One region of the Embleya scabrispora genome, then DNA from elsewhere that is predicted to be linked to it. Evidence: riboswitches for the same ligand, from Rfam matches in the RefSeq annotation. Region 1 holds a riboswitch; each other region holds the start of a gene.
What was found. A riboswitch is a leader RNA that binds a small molecule or an ion and turns the genes downstream of it on or off. The one in region 1 is predicted to bind cyclic di-AMP.
Positions count from the first base shown of each region.

Region 2: another riboswitch for cyclic di-AMP. It lies ahead of B4N89_RS31645 (peptidoglycan endopeptidase); the one in region 1 lies ahead of B4N89_RS13685 (NlpC/P60 family protein).
Region 3: another riboswitch for cyclic di-AMP. It lies ahead of B4N89_RS53070 (transglycosylase family protein); the one in region 1 lies ahead of B4N89_RS13685 (NlpC/P60 family protein).
Region 4: another riboswitch for cyclic di-AMP. It lies ahead of B4N89_RS10870 (C40 family peptidase); the one in region 1 lies ahead of B4N89_RS13685 (NlpC/P60 family protein).

Region 1 is NZ_MWQN01000001.1:3,092,747-3,097,848, reverse strand. It holds gene B4N89_RS13695 (MFS transporter) at 1-1,197, opposite strand, end outside; gene B4N89_RS13690 (winged helix-turn-helix transcriptional regulator) at 1,403-1,864, shown strand; cyclic di-AMP (ydaO/yuaA leader) riboswitch at 2,422-2,559, shown strand; gene B4N89_RS13685 (NlpC/P60 family protein) at 2,568-3,662, shown strand; gene B4N89_RS13680 (DUF72 domain-containing protein) at 3,882-4,754, shown strand; gene B4N89_RS13675 (TetR/AcrR family transcriptional regulator) at 4,873-5,102, opposite strand, start outside.
Region 2 is NZ_MWQN01000002.1:246,431-251,532, forward strand. It holds gene B4N89_RS31625 (DMT family transporter) at 1-315, shown strand, start outside; gene B4N89_RS31630 (TetR/AcrR family transcriptional regulator) at 312-851, shown strand; gene B4N89_RS31635 (TMEM165/GDT1 family protein) at 1,139-1,723, shown strand; gene B4N89_RS31640 (DNA-binding protein) at 1,735-2,211, opposite strand; cyclic di-AMP (ydaO/yuaA leader) riboswitch at 2,653-2,809, shown strand; gene B4N89_RS31645 (peptidoglycan endopeptidase) at 2,816-3,790, shown strand; gene B4N89_RS31650 (methyltransferase) at 3,940-5,102, opposite strand, start outside.
Region 3 is NZ_MWQN01000001.1:5,715,881-5,720,982, reverse strand. It holds gene B4N89_RS25230 (threonine aldolase family protein) at 1-392, opposite strand, end outside; gene B4N89_RS25225 (SDR family NAD(P)-dependent oxidoreductase) at 374-1,075, opposite strand; gene B4N89_RS25220 (DUF6421 family protein) at 1,179-2,564, opposite strand; gene B4N89_RS53070 (transglycosylase family protein) at 2,832-3,557, opposite strand; cyclic di-AMP (ydaO/yuaA leader) riboswitch at 3,558-3,720, opposite strand; gene B4N89_RS25210 (EthD family reductase) at 3,942-4,277, opposite strand; gene B4N89_RS25205 (phosphoenolpyruvate hydrolase family protein) at 4,348-5,102, opposite strand, start outside.
Region 4 is NZ_MWQN01000001.1:2,505,314-2,510,415, forward strand. It holds gene B4N89_RS10855 (PspC domain-containing protein) at 1-17, opposite strand, end outside; gene B4N89_RS10860 (ATP-binding protein) at 151-1,410, shown strand; gene B4N89_RS10865 (LuxR C-terminal-related transcriptional regulator) at 1,407-2,084, shown strand; gene B4N89_RS10870 (C40 family peptidase) at 2,175-3,260, opposite strand; cyclic di-AMP (ydaO/yuaA leader) riboswitch at 3,270-3,408, opposite strand; gene B4N89_RS10875 (hypothetical protein) at 3,778-4,134, shown strand; gene B4N89_RS10880 (PIG-L deacetylase family protein) at 4,148-4,867, opposite strand; gene pcrA (DNA helicase PcrA) at 5,068-5,102, shown strand, end outside.

The DNA of each region.
Region 1 (5,102 bases):
GAACTGGAAGGCGGTGTACAGGAGTCCGCCGGCCAGGCCCTGCTCGTCCTCGTCGATGCCGTCGGTCGCGGCGATGGTGAGCGGGCCGTACGCCAACGCGAAGGCCAGTCCGAGCAGCAGCATCGTCGGGAACATCGCCACGTAGGAGGTGTCGCCGTCGATCGACAGGAACAGCGCGTACGCCACGGCGGCCGTCACCATCCCGCCGAGGATCACCCGCAGGTTCCCGTAGCGCTCCACCAGCCTCGGTGTCAGCGTCGGTGCGAGCACCGCGTCCGCCCCGACCGCGAGCAGCGCGAAACTGGTCTCCAGGGTCGACCAGCCGCGGATCTCCTGCAGGTAGAAGACCGCGATGAACTGGAAGCCGAAGAACGAGCCCGCGAACAACAGCGCGCCCAGGTTCGCCCGGATCAGCGCGCCCGAGCGCAGGATGCCGAGGCGTACCAGCGGATGCGCCGCGCGCCGTTCGACGGCCACGAAGGCGAGCAGGAGGGCGACCCCGCCCGCGAAGACCGCGATCGTCCAACCCCGGCCGTCGGCGGGGTGTTCGAGCCGGACCACGCCGTAGACCAGCAGCAACATCGAGCCGGTCACGCTGATCGCGCCGACGAGGTCGAAGCCCCCGCCGGCCTCGGGCCGCCGGTCCCGGGGGATCAGCGCCGACGCCGCCGCCAGGATCACCGCGGCGAGCGCGACCGGTACGAAGAACACCAGCCGCCAGTCGATCGCGGTCAGCAGTCCGCCGATCACCAGGCCGAGCGAGAAGCCGCCCGCGGCGGTGCCCGCGTAGAAGAGCAGGGCCCGGTTGCGCTGCGGCCCCTCCGGGAAACCGGTGGTGATGATGGACAGCCCGGCGGGCGTCATGAAGGCCGCCGAGGCGCCGGTCACGAAGCGGGCCACGATCAGCATCCAGCCCTCGGTGGCGAATCCGCCCAGGCCGGAGAAGACCAGGAAGACGGTCAGCCAGACGAGGAACGTCCGCCGCCGGCCGAGCAGATCGGCGGTGCGGCCGCCGAGGAGCATGAAGCCGGCGTAGGCCAGCACGTACGCGCTCATCACCCAGCTCACGCCTCCGGTGGACATCCCCAGGTCCTCGCGGATGGTGGGCAGCGCGACATTGAGCATCGCGACGTCGATGCCTTCGAGGAAGATCGCGCCGCAGAGGACGAGCAGCATGCCCCAGGCGCGGGGGCTCATGCGGACGGCGGGGGCGTTGCCGGGGGCGGATTCGGTGGCGTTGCCGGGCGCGGACGTGGATGTGGACATGCGGCAGCCCCTCGGGAGGCGGGTGGGTGGGATCGCGGTGGGATCGCGGTGAGGTCGGGGCACCGGGGGGTTGGTTCTTCGGACGAACCCGGTTCCCTCTTGTAACCGACCCCATCCTTCGGCAGCATCGACTTCCATGGAAGAAGGCACTTCGAAGGAACCGACCCCCTGCCCGGGTAACCAGGAGGACTACGACGCCCTCCAATGGGACGTGCGCGAGGGGTGCGAGGTCCGGCAGATCCTCGACCGGGTCGCCGACAAGTGGTCGCTTCTGGTGATCGCGATCCTGGAGAGCCGTACCTTGCGCTTCACCGAGCTGCGGCGGGAGATCGACGGGATCAGCCAGCGCATGCTCACCGTGACGCTGCGCCAGCTCGAACGCGACGGCCTGGTCCGGCGCACGGTCTATCCGGTCGTGCCGCCTCGGGTGGACTACGCGCTGACCCCGATGGGGACCACGCTGCACACCACGATCCGCTCGCTGGTCACCTGGACCGAGGAACATCAGGAACGCATCGCCGAGGCGCGGGCGGAGTACGACGCGCGTACGGGAGCGGAAGGCGACCTGGTGGCGGCGGGACGGTCGGTGCCGGGGTAGTCGTCGGCGCGGCGCCGGTCGCGCTCATCCCGGTGGCGGTTCGGCGGCGGTCGCCGGCCGGGGTTGTGACCGTTCGGAGGTCGAGACCCGGCGGCCGACGACCGTCCGCGGGGCGATTTTCGAAACCGGGTTCGGGGGTCTGCCCCCACGCCTGTTCGACGACGCGTATTCGCCTCGGTTCGGCGTCCCGGCGAATGTCCGGTTCGAAAAGTACCGGCAAGCCGGTCGAAACAGCGGAGCCTCGCGGGTGGTAACCCCGCGGTCGGCCCATTTTCCCGGGCGCGGCCACGTTTGTGGAGGTCGAGCGCCGGATGCTTGCCATCAATCGCTGCCAAATGGGTCCAAGATCGACTTTCGGGATTCCGAGTGCTTTTACTGTGATACGACGACGAGTGAAACGGAACTCTTGGTAAAGGTTTGGCAATGCAGAGACCCGGAGTGGGGGTCGTGACACCCCTGTGACTATCGTTCTGCGATAGGCGATCGGCTCGAGGTCGGCCACCCGGTCGACACGATCGCCTCCGCCGAATTCGGTGACGGGTTTCGGTGACGGTGGGCAACCACGGTCGTCGCGACGCAAGCCGGAACCGGGGACCCTCGCAGTCCCTTGGGGTGAATCGGTGCTTCGGCACCGTAGGGCGCCTTCTTCCGCCCGAACCCGTCAGCTAACCCGGTAGGCGGCCGAGGAAGGAGACCGCCGCCAGTGGCGTCCCAGCGTCGATCAGGGCAGCACCGCAAGCCCAAGCCCCGCACCGCCGTGCGTACCGCCGCGACCGTCGTCACGGCCGCCGCGACGATGACCGGTGTGATGACCTTCGCCGGCACCGCGAGCGCGGACCCCGCGCAGTCGTTCCAGCAGACCAAGGACCGCGTCAACCAGCTGCACAGCGATGCGATCAAGGCCACCGAAGCCGCCAACGGCGTCGACGAGCAGATCACCAAGCAGCAGGGCACCGCGAACCAGACACAGGCCCGGATCACCGAGGAACAGGCCGCGCTCAACACGCTGCGCGACCAGATCGGTGTCCTGGCGGCCAACCAGTACCGCAGCGGTGGTCTGCCGCCGTCGCTCTCGCTCGCGCTCAGCGGCGACCCCGAGGGTTACCTGCAGAAGTCGCAGATGATGTCCCAGCTCGACGGCCAGCAGGCCGCGAAGCTGAAGCAGATCGCGGCGCAGGCCCGAGCCCTCCAGCAGGACCGCACCGAGGCCTCCTCGCAGCTCGCGGAACTGGAGAAGCTGCGCACCGAGCTGAACCGGCACAAGGGCGAGATCCAGAACAAGCTCGCCGAGGCACAGCGCCTGCTGAACACGCTCACCGCGCAGCAGCAGAAGGAAGTCCTCGACTCGAACGACCACAAGAACGACGAGGGTTCGCGCACCGAGACCGACCGCAGCTCGCGCGGCAAGACGGACCAACCGCCGACGACGGGCAAGGACGTCCCGGTGTCCGGCCGGGCGGCGGCCGCGATCGCGTTCGCGCGGGCCCAGATCGGCAAGCCGTACGCGCCGCGAGGTGTGGGCCCCGACTCGTACGACTGCTCGGGCCTGACCCAGGCATCGTGGCGCGCCGCCAACGTCTCGCTCAGCCGCACCACGTGGACCCAGGTCAACGACGGCCCGCGGATCTCCAAGGACGCGCTCAAGCCGGGCGACCTGGTGTTCTTCTTCCCGGACAACTCACACGTGGGCATCTTCATCGGCAACGGCAAGATCATCCACGCCCCGCGCCCCGGCAAGAACGTGACCGAGGCCCCGTTGGACTCGATGTCGTTCTACGCGGCCGTCCGACCCGGCTAGGCCCGGCGACCGCCGGCGAACACGTGCTTGTGGCACGACGATCGGTCCGAGTGGGGCGAACACGTACCTCCCGGACCGATCGTGGTCGGCGGCGAGACGCGTCGAGCGGATCGGGGCCGGGGTCGGGGTTGCTGCCGGTGCCGGTGCCTCGGAGCACGCGGTATCTCGGGTTGCCGTGCCGTGCCGTCGGTTTCGGGAACCGGGGTAGGCGTGTGGACCATGGACCGTATATCGGTGGGCACTTGTTCGTGGACCGACTCCGCCCTGGTCTCCAGCGGTTGGTATCCGGCCGAATGCCGGGACGACGCGGAACACCGACTTCGTTACTACGCCCGTCAGTTCCCCGTGGTCGAGGTGGACGCGACCTACTACGCCCTGCCCAGCACCCGCAACAGTCTGCTGTGGGTGGAGCGTACGCCCGAGGGATTCACCTTCGACGTCAAGGCGTTCTCGCTGCTCACCGGACATCCCACCAGACCGGGTTCGTTGCCGGCGGAGCTGCGGTCGCTGCTGCCGCCACGGGTGCGCCCGGGTGCTGTCGACGATCGTTTGTCGGACGAGGTCTGGCAACGGTTCAGCGGGGCGCTGCTGCCGTTGCGCGAAGCCGGACGTCTCGGCACGTTGCTCTTCCAGTTCCCGCCGTCCTTGGCGCCCGGTCCGGCCGCCACCCGCTTCCTCCACGACTGCGTCGAGCGGGCCCGGGGATGGCCGCTCGCCGTCGAGTTTCGGCATCCGCTCTGGTGGCAGGACGAACACCGCGCCAAGACGACGGCTCTCCTCGAACGCCTCGATGTCGCCGCGGTGGCGGTCGACACGGCGCAGTCGCTGCCCACGTCCATCCCGCCGGTCGCCGTGGCCACCACGTCCGAGGCGGCGGTGGTTCGCTTCCACGGCCGCAACCCGGCCTGGGGAAGCGGCTCGAAGGAAGAACGGTTCCGCCACACGTATACGAGCGCGGAACTGGCCGAGTGGGTGCCCCGGGTGCGCACGCTGGCCGAATCCGTCGACCGGGTACACGTGCTGTTCAACAACTGTTGTGCCGACGCAGCCGCCCAGGCAGCCACAACCATGCGCGACCTGCTCGACGGGTAGGGACCCCTGATCGTGCCGCCGACCACGGACGATAACCATTCGACCATTGCCGGTGACCCGGCGAGAGGGTGAACGGCGCCGACCACGGTGAGGGGCGCGAATACCCCCCGGACACGATCTAGCGCAGCAGGCCCGTGAGGACGCCGGTCACGATGCGGGTGAACAGGGCGTCCACCGATTCCGGGATCTGGGGTTGGTGGGTGAACGCGGCGGCCAGGTGCGGGTGTCGGCCCTCGGCGGCGATGTGGGCGAGGTAGGCGGCCTGGGCCTGCTGCCACTCGGGGATCGTCCGGCCGTCGAGGGACTGGGCCACCTCGGCGCGCGCGAGCGCCGACACCACGGCGCTCA
Region 2 (5,102 bases), on a different contig from region 1:
TGGTTGTTCCTGGGGTTGGCGATCTCGTGTGAGGTGATCGCGACCAGTCTGCTCAAGAGCACCGACGGCTTCACCCGGCTGTGGCCGACGCTGGTGTGCCTGGGCGGCTATGCCGGCGCCTTCTACCTCCTGACGCTTTCGCTGCGCCAATTGCAGGTGGGCACGGCGTACGCGATCTGGTCGGGGCTCGGGACGGTGGCCATCGCCCTGGTCGGCGCGGTGTTCCTGAACGAGCCGATGACCCTGCTCAAGGCGTTCGGGATGGCCCTGGTGATCGCGGGCGTCGTGGTGCTGAACCTGGGCGGTGCGCATTGACCGCGACCCGGGATCCGGAGGGCCGCCGGTTGCGGATCGTGCGCGGCGCCGTCCAGGCCATCGCCGAGGTGGGCGTCGGCAACACCACACACCGCCTGGTCGCGGCGCGGGCCGAGGTCCCGTTGGGGGCGACCACGTACTACTTCGCCTCGCTCGACGACCTGGTCGCCGCGGCGTTGGCGTACGCGTCGGCGGAGACCGTGCGGATGGTGGACGACTGGGCGGCGCGGATCCGGGGCAGCGACGACGTGCCCGGCGTGCTCGCCACGCTCACCGCCGAATACCTCGCGGACCGCCCTCGGGCGCTGGTCGAGTACGAGTTGTATCTGGCCGCGGCGCGCAGCCCCGAGTTGCGCGGCTTCGCCCGGGCCTGGGTCGAGGGGGTCGGCGGCTTCCTGGCCGACCGGTTCGGACCGCCCGCGGCGGCGGCGGCGGTCGCGGTCCTGGACGGCACGATGTTGCAGGTGCTGACCCTGGGCAGGCCGCTGGACGAGGAGCAACTGCGCTGGTCGCTGGCGCGCTGCCTGGCGTCGTGAGCCGGATTCGGGCGCGCCCGGCGCTGCTCGGGCGGGGCGTCCGCGTGCGGTAGGGTCGCAGCAGCGAAGGGGAGTAGCCCCGCGAACCGGTCGTCGACATGCTGGAGCCCTCGGGTTCCCGGTGGCCGGGCCCGGTCATCCCGGGTGGGCGAGACCTTCGGCCAGGCAACGACGCGTCCGCGTTCCTCGCGGACGCACCCCGTCGTGCCGGGCCGAGTGGTCCTCCAATCCGCCGAGCGGCGCTTCGTGAAGACCCGGGGCCCGGCTCTCGCAGAAAGCCACCCGGAATGCACCTCGACCTCCTGGCGATCCTGACCGCCTTCGGGCTGATCTTCCTCGCCGAGCTCCCGGACAAGACCATGTTCGCGTCGCTCGCCATGGGCACCCGCATGCGCCCGCTCTACGTCTGGTTCGGTACCTCGACCGCGTTCGCGGTGCACGTCGCGCTCGCCGTCGGCGCCGGCGGCCTGCTCGGCCTGCTTCCCGGGTGGATCGTCAAGCTGGTCTCCGCCGCGCTGTTCGGCTTCGGCGCGTTCATGCTGCTGCGTGGTGGTGGCGACGACGAGGACGCGGACGGCGGCGGTGCGCGGATCACCGGTTTCCGTGCGGTGTTCTCCACCGCCTTCATGGCCGTGTTCATCAGCGAGTGGGGCGACCTGACCCAGATCACCACCGCCAACCTGGCCGCCACCAACGGCACCTGGTCCACCGCGATCGGCTCGGTCGCGGCGCTGATGTCGGTGTCCGCGCTGGCGCTGCTCGCCGGCCGGTTCATCGCCAAGCGCATGCCGTTGCGGACCGTGCAGCGGATCGGCGGGGTGTGCATGCTCGGCCTGGCGATCTGGTCGCTGGTCGAGGTGTTCACGGGCTGACCCGTGCGGGTTCAGGTCCGGGCGGCCGGGTCGTCCGCCGACTCGGGGGTGGTGCGGCCGAGCAGGCGTTCGTAGCGCTGGCGGGCCGCCTGCGGGGTGCCCAGGCCCAGGCCGAAGGCGATCTCCTGCCAGGTCATCTCGCGCCCCCGGGCCATCCGCAGCAGCCCCGCCTCCAGGTCGTCCATCTCGCCCCGGGCCATCGGGATCAGGCTCAGCGCGGCGGTGATGTCGGCGTGGTCGACCGCCGGCTCGCCGTCGGCGGGCTGGGCGATGCCGCCGAGCAGGAACGACACCAGGCGGATCGCCTCGTGCGGGCCGAGCATGTACGGGTTCACCTGCCGCGCGCGCTGCTCGTCGGTGGCCGCGTGCCGCTCGGCGATCCGGAACAGGGAGGCGTGTACGCGCCGGGCCCGCGCCTGCTCGGGGTCGGGCGCGCTGAAGGGATCGTGGGATTCGGGGGTCTCGAGGGTGTCCGAACTCGACGTCATGGGCACAGCATGCCGAGAGGCACGGAAAGGTGTCAACGAATCGTGTCGCACAGTCCATGTTGAACATCTTGTTCATATGAGATTTCGCCCCCGCCACGGGCGCGGCCGGCCCGCCGGGCGAATGTGATGTAGCCCGCACGGATAAAACGGACATAAATTATATAGCCGACTTCGAGCGGCAATTCATTTCCGGTGGCCGGCGACGGATCTCGACTATTTTCCGTTACCGCTCCGTCACGCCACTCTCCGAGATATGCCCTCGTCATCGCGGGTGCTTCCGACCGAAGCCGGCCGAGATGTCGCCTTTATTCCGCCTTTACGCTCCGGGCAAAGGCTGCGATTCGGTTGTGATCTCCCCATCGCATTGCCTACCTTTCTCGCCGATTCACCTTTCGGGTGAACCCTGCCGCCGGTACGCCGAATCCCGTCGCCGGCAGCGGGATGTCTACAGCGAACAATCCGACGGGAGCGGGGGAACCAGGTGAATCGCCGTGGCCGGGATCGTTCCGGTGACGGCTAGGGGTGAAGTCGCGTGAAGCGACCGGGCTGCTCCAGTCCGAATCCGACAGCTCACCTCGTAGGCGACAGGAGAGGACCCCATTTCATGCTGTCCGCAAACGCTCGCCATCGAGCCGCTCGCCCCGCCAACGTCCGCCGCTTCGTCGCGGCGGTGGGCATCGCCGGCATGGGAGCCGTCATCCCGGTCGCCGGCGCCGGTGCGGCCCACGCGCAGGTCCCCACCACCGACCAGACCCCCACCGGCGCCTCCGCCGTGCTGTCGGCCACGCCGACCGCCGCGGTCGAGAGTGCCCCGGTCCAGGCCGAGGCCGCCGCCCCCGCGGCCGCCACCGCCGCGGACAAGGCCCGCTACCTGGTCCAGGCCGGTGACACGCTGTCCCAGCTCGCGCTGACCAACAAGGTCTCCGGCGGCTGGCAGAGCCTGTACCAGCTCAACCGCGACGTGCTCCTGTCCGGCCCGGACCTGATCGAGATCGGTCAGACCCTGCGGCTGACCGGCTCGGCGCCCGCGCAGCCCAAGGCGGACGCTCCGGCCAAGCCGAGCATCCGGGTCCAGCCGAAGACCACGGTCACCGGCAAGACCGCGCCGAAGCCGACGAGCAAGCCGGCGGTCGACGTCGCGGCCAAGCCCGCCGCCAAGCCCGCCGCCAAGCCCGCCACCGGTGGCTCGAAGGGCAACCAGGCGCCGACCGGCGGTTCCTCGAACGCGTCGAGCAAGGCCGCCCAGGCCGTCGCCTTCGCCAAGGCGCAGGTCGGCAAGCCGTACGTGTACGGCGCCACCGGCCCGAACGCGTACGACTGCTCGGGTCTGGTCCAGGCCGCGTACAAGGCGGCGGGCATCTCGCTGCCGCGCGTGACCAACGACCAGTTCGCGGCCGACCCGCACGTGTCGATCGCCAACCTGCAGCCCGGCGACCTGGTGTTCTTCTACTCGGGCATCAGCCACGTCGGCATCTACATCGGCGACGGCAAGATGGTGCACGCCGCCAACTCGCGCAAGCCGGTGGAGATCGCCTCGATCAACACCATGCCGATCGCCGGCGCCACCCGCCCGAACTGATCGCGCGACCCGGCCGCGGCGGCGCCCGGGTGACCATCGCACAGCAGTGGCGGTGGCAGTAGTGCTCGGCGCCGTGCCCCCGACCGTGGTCGGGGGCACGGCGCCCTCGCGCGTGCGGTGCCCTCGTGTGCTCGTACGTGTGCCCGGTGCTAGCCCTGCGCGGGACGCGGTCGGGCGGTGAGTACCGCCATGTCCAGCGGCAGCGGGCGCAGGTCGAGCAGTTCGAAGCCGCCCTCGGCCAGCAGCGCGCGATACTCCGCCACCGTGCGCTCGCGGCCCCGGGCATTGGTCATCATCTGGATGTCGAAGCGCAGCGGCAACACCGACCCGCACGCCTCCACGATCGGCCGTTCGACGATCGCCAGACGTGCGTCGACCGGCATCGCCCGGGCCAGTGCCCGCAATACGACCAGGCACTCCGGGTCCGCCCAGTCGTGCAGGATCCGGGCCAACAGGTACAGGTCGCCGCCACCGGGCAGCGGATCGGTGAAGAAGTCGCCGACCACCGGGTCGCACCGGTCCCCGCCCGCCGACGCGGCGAGCAACTCCCGGGCGGCGTCGACCACATGCCCCCGCTCGAAGAGCACCCCGCGCGCGGTCGGATGGTCGCGCAACACGCGCAGAAGCAACTCCCCGTCGCCGCCCCCCACATCGACCACGGTCGCGGCCGGCGGCAGGTCCAGGGCGGCTGGCACCGCGTCGAAGACGATCGTGCCGAACGCCATCGCCTCCCGGAACAACCGGGCCTCGTCCGGGTGTTCGGCGAAATACTCGAACGACTCCCGGCCGTGCACCCGGGTGAACGCGTCCTCGCCGGTGCGCACCGTGTGCTCCAGGCCGAGATACGACGTGAAGAACAGACCGCTGTACAGGTCCGCCAGCGCGGCCAGCGAACCGTCCCGATCGGTGCGCAGCAGCGCGCCGCGCTCGGTGAGCCGATAGTGCCCGTCCGCCTCGGCCCGCACCACCCCGTGCCCGGCCAGCAGGCGCAACAGCCGCCCCAGGCGGTCCGGTTCCGCGCCCGCCACCTCGGCCAGGTCGGTCACCGACCGGGACCCGTCACCGAGGTGGTCGGCCAGGCCCAGCCGCGCCGCGACACCGATCGCCTGGGTCACCCACGCGCCGGTGACCAGGTGCAACATCTCGCGTGTCGGGTCCTCGCGCGGCGGGTCCTCCTGTGTCGTGTCCTCGCGCGGCAGGTCCTCGCGCGGGGGCGAACCGGCTCGACCGGCCGCGGGGTTCGAAGCCGCGTGGCGCCGCAGCACCTCGGGATACGAACCGGTGGCCAGGATCTCCAGCCGGCGCGGCCAGC
Region 3 (5,102 bases), 2.6 Mb from region 1:
TCCACGAGTTCGGGGGTGAGCTTGCCGTCGGGGGTGGCCACGGTGAGCAGCTTCAGGCCCGCCACCTTCTCCGGGGCCCCGCACTCGTCCACGTTGATGTGCGCGGTGGCCGCGCAGATCACCGATTCCCAGCGGTCGGTCATCGACTGCAGGCCGACCACGTTGGCCCCGGTGCCGTTGAACACCGGGAACACCTCGGCGCGTTCGCCGAAGTGGGTGCGAAAGACCTCGGTCAGGTGCTCGGTGTAGACGTCCTCGCCGTAGGAGATCTGGTGTCCGCCGTTGGCCGTGCCGATCGCGGCCAACACCTCGGGATGTATGCCCGCGTAGTTGTCGCTGGCGAAACCGCGCGCGTCGGGGTCGTGACGCGGGGTCAGGGGACGTTCAGGCACAGTCGTTTCCCGTTCAGGTCGATGGCCGGAGTGTTCCACAGACCCGCGATCTCGGCGGCGAGATCGGCGACGTCGGTGAATCCGGCGAACTTTGCGTTGGGTCGGGCCTCGCGCATCTCGTCGTTGACGAGTGCCTTGACCACCAGGATCGTGGCCGCCGCCTCGGTGTCGGTGAACGCGTCGGCCAGCGCCAGGGTCCAGGTCTCCGCGGCGGCCTTGGCGGCGGCGTAGCCCGCGTTGCCCTGGGTCGGTTGTCCGGCCGCGGCGGCGGAGATCAGTACGAATCGGCCGCGCGGGCTGCGCGCGAGCGCTTCGTGGAAGGCCAGCGTGGTGTGCTGGAGGGTACGCACGAGCAGGTTGTGCAGCAGGGCCCAGTCGTCGAGCGAGTTGTCGCCGAACCTCTTGCCGCCGCGCCAGCCGCCGACCAGGTGCACCAGCCCGTCCACCCGGCCGTGCTCGCGCTCGACCTCCTCCGCCCAGCGGCGGGTGGCGTCCGGGTCGAGCAGGTCCACCACCGCGCCGCGCGCTCCGGGCGCGGCGTCCACGCTCGCCCGCAATCGTTCGGCGTTCGCGTCCGCGCCGTACACCCGGGCGCCGGCGCCGACCAGCCGTTCGAGCACCGCCCGGCCGGTGGGGCCACCCGCGCCCGCGACCGCGATCACCGCGCCTTCGAGACCGTTCATCACTGCGACTCCTCGTTCACGTGCCGTTCGTCCTGGCCCGTACCCCGGCGGGCATCCGGCGCACCCATCGCACCCCTCGCACGCCGCACCCGCACCCGCACGGTCACGACGCCGCGGCGTCCCGCTCGCGCGCCTCGCCCGGGCCCGCCTGCGGGGCGTCGGCGGTGATCCCGCGCGTGGACGCGATCACGTCGCGCAGCCGCCGGTTCAGCGCCTCGTAGAACATGCTCAGCGGGAACTCGTCGGGCAGTACCGCGTCCACGAGCGCCTTCGGCGGCCCGTCCATCGGCAGCGCGGCGGTCCCCTTGGCCCACACCGAACCGGGGTGCGACGGCACGTATTCGGCGACCAGTCGGTAGCCGGCCAGCCAGTGGCCGACCTTCGAACGGTCGACACCCTCGCGGTAGAGCCGGTCCACCTCGTCGAACAGTCCGAGGACCGCGTCGGTGATCCGGTCCCAGTCGATGGTGAGGCGGTTGTCCGACCAGTCGAGCACACCCGCGCGATGCAGGTAGGCGAACAGCAACTGCCCGCCGAGCCCGTCGTAGTTGCGCACCCGTCCACCGGTGACCGGGAAGCGGAACAGCCGGTCGAAGATCACCGCGTAGCGCACCAGCGGCGCGGTCGGCTCGCCCTCCGCGGACAGCGCGACCGCCTCGCGGAACGCGGTCAGGTCGCAGCGCAGCTCCTCCAGGGCGTACATCCAGAACGGCATGCGCTGCTTGATCATGAACGGGTCGAAAGGCATGTGCCCGCGCATGTGGCTGCGGTCGTGGATCAGGTCCCACAACACGAACGCGTTCTGGGCGAGCTGCTGGCTCTCGACCAACGCCTGTGCCTCCGGCGGCAGTTCCAGCCCGAGGGTGTCCGCCGCGGCGGTCCCGACCCGACGGAAGCGGGCCGCCTCGCGGTCGCAGAAGATGCCGCCCCAGGTGAACCTGGGCACTTCGCGGACGGCCACGGTCTCGGGGAAGAGCACCGCCGAGTCGGTGTCGTATCCGTCGGTGAAGTCGACGAACGCGAGCGGCACGAACATCGCGTTGTCGTAGCGCGTCGCCTCCAGGTCGGCCAGCCACTGCGGCCACACCACCCGCAGCAGCACCGCCTCGACGTTGCGGTTCGGGTTGCCGTTCTGGGTGGTCATCGGGAAGACGACCAGGTGCTCCAGGCCGTCCCGCCGGTTCTGCTCGGGGCGGAAGGCGACCAGCGAGTCCAGGAAGTCGGGGCGGGCGAAGTCGGCCTCGGCCCAGCGGTGGAAATCGGCCACGACGGCGTCGAGGTAGGCCTCGTCGTACGGGAACAGCGGGGCCAGTGCCGCGATGGCGGCGGTGATGTCGGCGACCAGGACGCGGGCGGCGGCATGCCCGGACGGCTCGATCGAACCGTCCTTGGCCTGAAGCGGACGCAGGTCGGCAACGGCTTCCTTGAGCACCGGCCACTGCGGGTGGTCGACGGCGGTACGGACGGCTACGCGGGTCATGTCGGACATGAAACCCCCTCAAGGGAAACGCAGGAACCACGGCCAGATGAACCTATGTCAAAAGAATTTCACGTGGCAAGGCGGATTCAAACGCAATCTTATCGTCCCCAGTACGTTTTGCCCGAATAAGTTGGGAATGCGATCATCTCGTTCCCGCGAAGTCCGCAGCCGAACCATCGGCCGGGGAACGCGCCCGACCGCCCCGCTTCGGCCCCACCGAACGCACGTGGGCCCCGCCGAGGTATTCGACGGGGCCCACGTGGTGGTGCGGGTGGATCAGACGGCGAGCTTGGTGCCCACGCCGATCACGTTCGGGTTGTCGCCGATGACGCCGGCGTTGGCCGCGTGCAGGGCCTTGTAGCCGCCCTTGACACCGAACTTGGCCGCGATCGCGGACAGCGTGTCACCGGACTTGACGGTGTAGGTGCCGGAGCCCGACGCCCGCCCGGTCGCGGCCGACTTCGGCGCGTCCTGCTTGGCGACGTCCTGCTTGGGCTGCACGTTGAGCTTCGGCGCGTTGCCGGTCGCGGGCTTGGCCTCGGACTTGGGCGCGGCCTTCGGCTCGACCGAGGACTTGGTCTTGCCGGTGGCCGAGGACTCGGCCGTGGCGTTGGCGTTGCCGCCCTTGCCCAGACCGGCCTTCACGGAGCAGACCGGCCAGGCGCCGGGGCCCTGGCTCGCCAGGACCCGCTCCGCCACGGCGATCTGCTGCGCCTCGGAGGCCTGCGCGGCACTGGCCGCGTACTGGCTGCCGCCGAACGCGTTCCAGGTGCTCGGGGTGAACTGCAGACCGCCGGAGAAGCCGTTGCCCGTGTTGATGCTCCAGTTGCCGGTGCTCTCGCACTGGGCGACCGCGTCCCAGGTGGACGAAGTCGCGGCGTTCGCGCTGCCCGCCATGCCCACGAGGGGAAGGACGAGACCCGCGCCGGCGGCGACGGCGATGCCGGCGCGACGGCCACGAGAGAGCGAACGAACCGGAGCGGTGATGGCACGGAAGGTCATTGATTACCTCGTCGGGCGCCTACGAAGTTAGCTGTCGGGTTCGGACGATTGGCCCGGCCTCGCCTGTCACAGGCATGGCTTCACCCCAGGCATCGGCAGTGCCGATGTCGGCTCACTTGGTTCCCCCGCTCCTGCCGCCAGTCGATATCGACTGCTTCCCTCGGGCGGCGGCAGGATTCGGCGTACCGCCCGGGGAGTCCGCTTGTGCGAACAACCACGAAGCTACGCACCGGTTCGCCGGGTTGGCAAACATTTCGGGCTGTTTGTGAGGTCCCCCATAGGGGGGAATAACACCTATTTGCCCTATTTGTCGCCGTCCTTGCAGGTCACGGCTCCGGCGTACACGGTGCGCGGCCGCGCGGTCACGCGTGCGTCGACGACGGACTATTCCGTCGCGGGCAGCTCCACCGGAACCACTACCCGCTCCTCGTCCCAGAGGAACGTCGCCCCGCCGGTCGCGAAATGGGGCACGTCGGCCACCGTGGCGCGGCCCTCGGGCGAGTCCAGCACCGCCTGGAGCTCCGCGCGTGAGGGCGCGTACAGCGCGACCACCAGGTAATAGGGCGGCCTCGCGCCGGAGGGATCCGGCTCGCACTTGCCGATGGTCCAGCCGGTGAGTCCCGGCATGGTGCGGGCCAGCGGGACGTGCTTCTCCCAGTAATAGGAGTCGAACGCCGCCGGGTCTTCGGGGTGGCCGTAGAGCACGGTCAACTTGTACATGCCGAATCCTCACGCTCGGAGTGGTCGGACGGACGTACGTTTCGCGCCACGCGTGTGCCGGGCGCGTCGGCTACGGGTGTGCCGGAGTGTCGCCCGCCGTGGCGACGCCCCCACCCGGGGTGATGCTCTTGAACGCCCGCGCCTGTTCGGTGATGGCCACCTCGGTCGGCAGGCGTTCCATGCTGGAGGCGCCGAAGAAGCCGACCACGCCGGTGGTGTGGGCCAGGACGTACGCCGCGTCCCCGGGTTCGGCGATCGGGCCGCCGTGGCACAGCACCAGCACGTCGGGGTTGACCTCCGCCGCCGCGTCGCGCATCTCCTGCACGCGCTCCACCGCCTGGTCGAGGGTGACCGCGGTGGTCGCGCCGATGCTGCCCTTGGTGGTCAGGCCCAGGTGCGGGACCAGCACGTCGGCGCCGGCCGCCGCCATCGCGCGGGCCTGCTCGGGGTCGAAGACGTACGGCGCCGTGAGCAGGCCGCGCTCCGCCGCCAGCCGGATCATCTCCACCTCCAGGTCGTAGCCCATCCCGGTCTCCTCCAGGTTCTGCCGGAAGACACCGTCGAACAGGCCGACCGTCGGGAAGTTCTGCACTCCCGCGAAGCCCATGGCCGCGAGTTGGTCCAGGAAGTGCGGCATGACCCGGAACGGATCGGTGCCGCACACCCCCGCGAGGACCGGAGTACTGCGCACCACCGGCAGCACCTCGCCCGCCATCTCCACCACGATCGCGTTGGCGTCGCCGTACGGCAGCAGTCCCGCCAACGAACCCCGGCCGGCCATGCGATAGCGGCCCGAGTTGTAGATGATGATCAGGTCCACACCCC
Region 4 (5,102 bases), 590 kb from region 1:
TTCATGTCGTCGTTCATGGGTCCATCGTGGCCTGCGCGCGGCCCCGTTCCCATCGGGCTCCGCCCTGGTCCGCCCCTGGCCCGACCCCGAGAGGGAATCAGGGTCGGGCCCTGATGCGCCCGGACTTGCCGGCGTGTGACGATCGGTCGTGTGACCGCCGTATATCCGCCCCCCGCCGCGCCGAACCGGCCCGTGCACCCGACGCCGAAGCTCCGCCGCGCCGCGTCCCACCGGTTCGCCGGCGGCGTCGCGCGCGGCCTGGCCGAGCATCTCGGCGTCGAGGTGGTGGTGCTGCGCGTCGCCTTCGTCGCGCTCGCGTTCTTCGCGGGTCTGGGCGTGGTCCTGTACGCGGCCTTCTGGATCTTCGTACCGCAGAGCGTGGGCACCGCGGCCCCGCCGAGCCGCGAGCGCGGCCGGGAACGGCATCAGGCGCTCGCGCTGATCATCGTGCTGATCGCGGCGACCATGCTCACCGGACTCGGGACCGATACCGACACCGGCTCCGGCGACTGGTTGTGGCCGCTGCTCGTGGCCGGGCCCGGGGTGATCCTGCTGTGGCGTCAGGCCGACGAGTCGCAGCGGCAGCGCTGGTTCTCGCTGGACGGGCGCAGCCGGGTGGCGGGCTGGCTGCGCGCGCTGATCGGCGCCACGCTGGTGGTCGCGGGCCTGATCTTCTTCTCGCTCGGCCGGGGCGGCATCGGCGACGCGCTGGCCGCGATGCGCGGGGCGGGCCTGCTCCTGGTCGGCCTGCTGGTCATCTTCGGCCCGTACCTGCTGCGGCAGACCCGCGAGCTGGGCGCCGAGCGCCGGGCCCGCATCCGGGCCCAGGAGCGGGCCGAGGTGGCCGCGCACGTGCACGACTCGGTGCTGCACACGCTGACCCTGATCCAGCGCCAGGTGGAGGACCCGCGCGAGGTGGCCCGACTGGCCCGGGCGCAGGAGCGCGAGTTGCGGGCCTGGTTGTACCGCCCCGACGGCGAGGAGCCGGACCGCACCTTCGCCGCCGCGCTGCGCGGGGTCGCCGCCGAGGTGGAGGACGCGCACGGGGTGTCCATCGAGATCGTGTGCGTGGGCGACTGTCCGGTCGACGACCGGCTGTCCGCGCTGATCGCCGCCGCGCGCGAGGCGATGGTCAACGCGGCGAAGTACGCGGGCGGCGCGGCCATCTCGGTGTTCGGCGAGGCCGACGAGGACACGGTCACGGTGTTCGTCCGCGACCGAGGACCCGGTTTCGACCCGGACGCCGTACCCGCCGACCGGCTGGGTGTGCGAGAGTCCGTGCTCGGGCGCATGCGCCGCAACGGGGGCGCCGCGAACATCCGCAGCGAACCCGGCGAGGGCACCGAGGTCGAGCTGGAGATGCGCCGCGCCGACGCCGGCCGGTCCGCTGTGGGAAGGACGAACACGTGAACACCTCCGAGACGAGTAGCGCACCCGTCGAGGGCACGCCCCGCACCCGGGTGGTCCTCGTCGACGACCACCGGATGTTCCGCACCGGCGTGCGCGCCGAGATCGGCGAGGCGGTCGAGGTGGTCGGCGAGGCCGACGACGTGGCGAGCGCGGTGGCCGTGGTCACCGAGACCCGCCCCGAGGTGGTCCTGCTCGACGTGCACCTGCCCGGCGGCGGCGGGGTCGAGGTGTTGCGCCGGTGCGCGTCGCTGATCCCGGCGGTGCGCTTCCTGGCGCTGTCCGTGTCGGACGCCGCCGAGGACGTGATCGGGGTGATCCGGGGCGGCGCCCGGGGCTATGTGACCAAGTCGATCACCGGCGACGAACTGATCCGCGCGATCGGCCGGGTCGGCGAGGGCGACGCGGTGTTCTCGCCGCGCCTGGCGGGCTTCGTACTGGACGCGTTCGCGGCCACCGACGTGCCGCCGATCGACGAGGACCTGGACCGGCTCACCCAGCGCGAGCGCGAGGTGCTGCGGCTGATCGCGCGCGGCTACGCCTACAAGGAGATCGCCCGCCGACTGGTCATCTCGGTCAAGACGGTGGAGACCCATGTCTCCGCCGTGCTGCGCAAGTTGCAGTTGTCCAACCGGCACGAGCTGACCCGCTGGGCGACGGACCGGCGACTGGTCTGAGCCGAAAACGGCACCCGACGACACACGACGGCGCCCGTCCCCGGGACGAATCCGGGGACGGGCGCCGTCGTGTGTCGTCGGTGTCCGGGACTAGCCGGGTCGGATGGCCGCGAGGAACGGCATCGAGTCCAGCGGCGCCTTGGTCACGGTCTTGCCCGGGCGCGGGGCGTGCACGATCGTGCCGTTGCCGAGGTACATGCCCACGTGCCGGTTGTCCGAGTAGAAGAACACCAGGTCGCCCGGCTGGAGGGCGCTCTTGGCGATCTTGGGACCGTCGTTGATCTGGGTCCAGGTGGTGCGGCTGAGCGAGACGTTGGCCGCCTTCCAGGACGCCTGGGTCAACCCCGAGCAGTCGTAGGAGCCGGGGCCCTCGGCGCCGGACACGTACGGCTTGCCGATCTGCGCCAACGCGAAGTTGATCGCGGCCTGGGCCCGCCCGGAGGCCGGGACGTTGGTCGCCGGGGCGTTGTCCTTGTCCTTGTCCCGGGAGCTGCGGTCGTTGCCGCGCGTGGTGTCGTTCGCGTGCTCGTCCGAGTTGAGCACGTCCTCGCGCTGCTTCTCGGTGAGCGTGTTGAGCAGCCGCTGCGCCTCGGCGAGCTTGGCCTGGATGTCGGTCTTGTTCTTGTTCAGGTCGGTGCGCAGCTTCTCCAGTTCCGCGAGCTGCGAGGAGGCCTCGGTGCGGTCCTGCTGGAGAACTCGGGCCTGCGCCGCGATCTGCTTCAGCTTCGCGGCCTGCTGGCCGTCGAGCTGGGACATCATCTGCGACTTCTGCAGGTAACCCTCGGGGTCGCCGCTGAGCGCGAGCGAGAGCGACGGCGGGAGGCCGCCGCTGCGGTACTGGTTGGCCGCCAGGACACCGATCTGGTCGCGCAGGGCGTTCAGCGCGGCCTGTTCCTCGGTGATCCGGGCCTGGGTCTGGTTCGCGGTGCCCTGCTGCTTCTCGATCTGTTCCTCGACGCCGTTGGCGGCGTCGGTGGCCTTGACCACGTCGCTGTGCAGCTGGTTGACGCGGTCCTTGGTCTGCTGGAACGACTGCGCGGGGTCCGCGCTCGCGGTGCCGGCGAAGGTCATCACGCCGGTCATCGTCGCGGCGGCGGTGACCACGGTCGCGGCGGTACGCACGGCGGTGCGCGGCTTGGGCTTGCGGTGTTGCCCGGGTCGACGTTGGGACGCCACTGGTGGCGGGTCTCCTTCCTCGGCCGCCTACCGGGTTAGCTGACGGGTTCGGGCGGAAGAAGGCGCCCTACGGTGCCGAAGCACCGATTCACCCCAAGGGACTGCGAGGGTCCCCGGTTCCGGCTTCGCGTCGCGGCGACCATGGTTGCCCACCGTCACCGAAACCCGTCACCGAATTCGGCGGAGGCGATCGTGTCGACCGGGTGGCCGACCTCGAGCCGATCGCCTGCCGCAGAACACTAGTCACACGCGTGTCAGGACCATCACCATTGGCCTTCACATTGCCGAAACTTTACCAAAGTCACCGTTTCCATCTCCGCGTATCACGGGAAAAGCGCCCGGATTCCTTAAAGTCGATCTTGATCCCTTTTGGCGATCTTTAGTGGTATTCGACCGGTGTGCGAGACGTCGACCGCCGCCGGCTAGGCTGCCGGTCGGCGGCGGCGTTCCCGGCGTCGGCGCCCGGAACGCCGGCCTGGTGCGCGTCGGGGCGATGATCGACGAGGGGTTGTACGACGTGGACGTTCTGCGGCAGATCCTGCTGGTGCTGCACATCGTGGGCATCGCGGCCCTGCTCGGCGGCTTCCTCACCCAGATGTCCGCGCTGCGCACCGGCGACGTGCGGATCGTGCCCGCGATGACGCACGGTGCGCTGACCATGCTCGTCACCGGCCTGGCCCTGGTGGGCGTGGTGCGGTCCGGCCTGGACCGGGACGTGGACACCGCCAAGATCGGCACCAAGCTCGGCATCCTGCTGGTCGTCCTGCTGCTGGTCTGGGGCAACCGCCTCGCGGAGCGGGTGTCCTCGCGTGTCCTCGGCGCGATCGGCCTGCTGACCGTGGCGAACATCGCCATCGCCGTCATGTGGACCTGAGCCCCCCGCCTCGCTAACGGGTGTCCACCACCCGGAACACCTCGGCCATGCGTCCGGCGCCCAGGTCGAACCGCGCCGCGTTGCCCTCCAGCATCGACACGACGTGCTCGCGCAGCTCCGGCAGATGGCCCGTCTGGCTCTCGTGCGACAGCAGCGCCGCGATCTTGCGTTCGAACACCTCCGTCACGTCCACCGCGTGGTTCGGCGCCGCGGTCGGCGACAGCCAGGTCTCGGGCACCGTCCACTCCTTCAGCCCCTCCGCCTCCAGCAGTTCGGGGTGGGCGAACGGGTTGCGCGCGTCCGGATAGATCGCCCGCATCGCCGCCTCGCCGGCCTCCAGGTGATCCGGGTGGCTCGGCGCCAGCCGGGACCAGTCCCGCTCCGGACTCGGAATCACCATGCGCTGCGGGCGCACCTGCCGGATCACCCGGCTGATGTCGCGCCGCAGTTCCATGGAGGCCGCCACCCGCCCGTCCGGATACCCCAGCCAGTACAACTGCCGCACCCCCACGTGCGCCGCCGCCGCGCCCTGCTCCGCACGCCGGATCCCGCCGATCTCCGACCGCGGCACCGCCGGATCGAACCCGCCCGCGTCCCCGTCGGTGACCAGGCAGTAGCTCACCTCGATGCCCGCCTCGGTCCACGTGGCGACCGTTCCCGCCGCCCCGAAGTCGATGTCGTCCGGGTGCGCGGCCAGCACCAGGACCCGCTCCACGTCGCGATCGTCCAGCACGATGTACTCCCTTGATCCGACTTGATCCGACTCGATCCGACCCGCTCCGACCCCATCCGCCGGCCGGGCGGGCGGCGGATCCGCCGATCCCGCTCGACCGGATGTCCGACGGCGCGAAGATGGTTGTCGGCGCAATGATCCCTGGCCGCGACGACGGCCCGGGCACGACCCGCCCGACACCCACCTAGACTCGGGGAACGATGAGCAGCCTCTTCGACGACATCCCCCTGCCCGG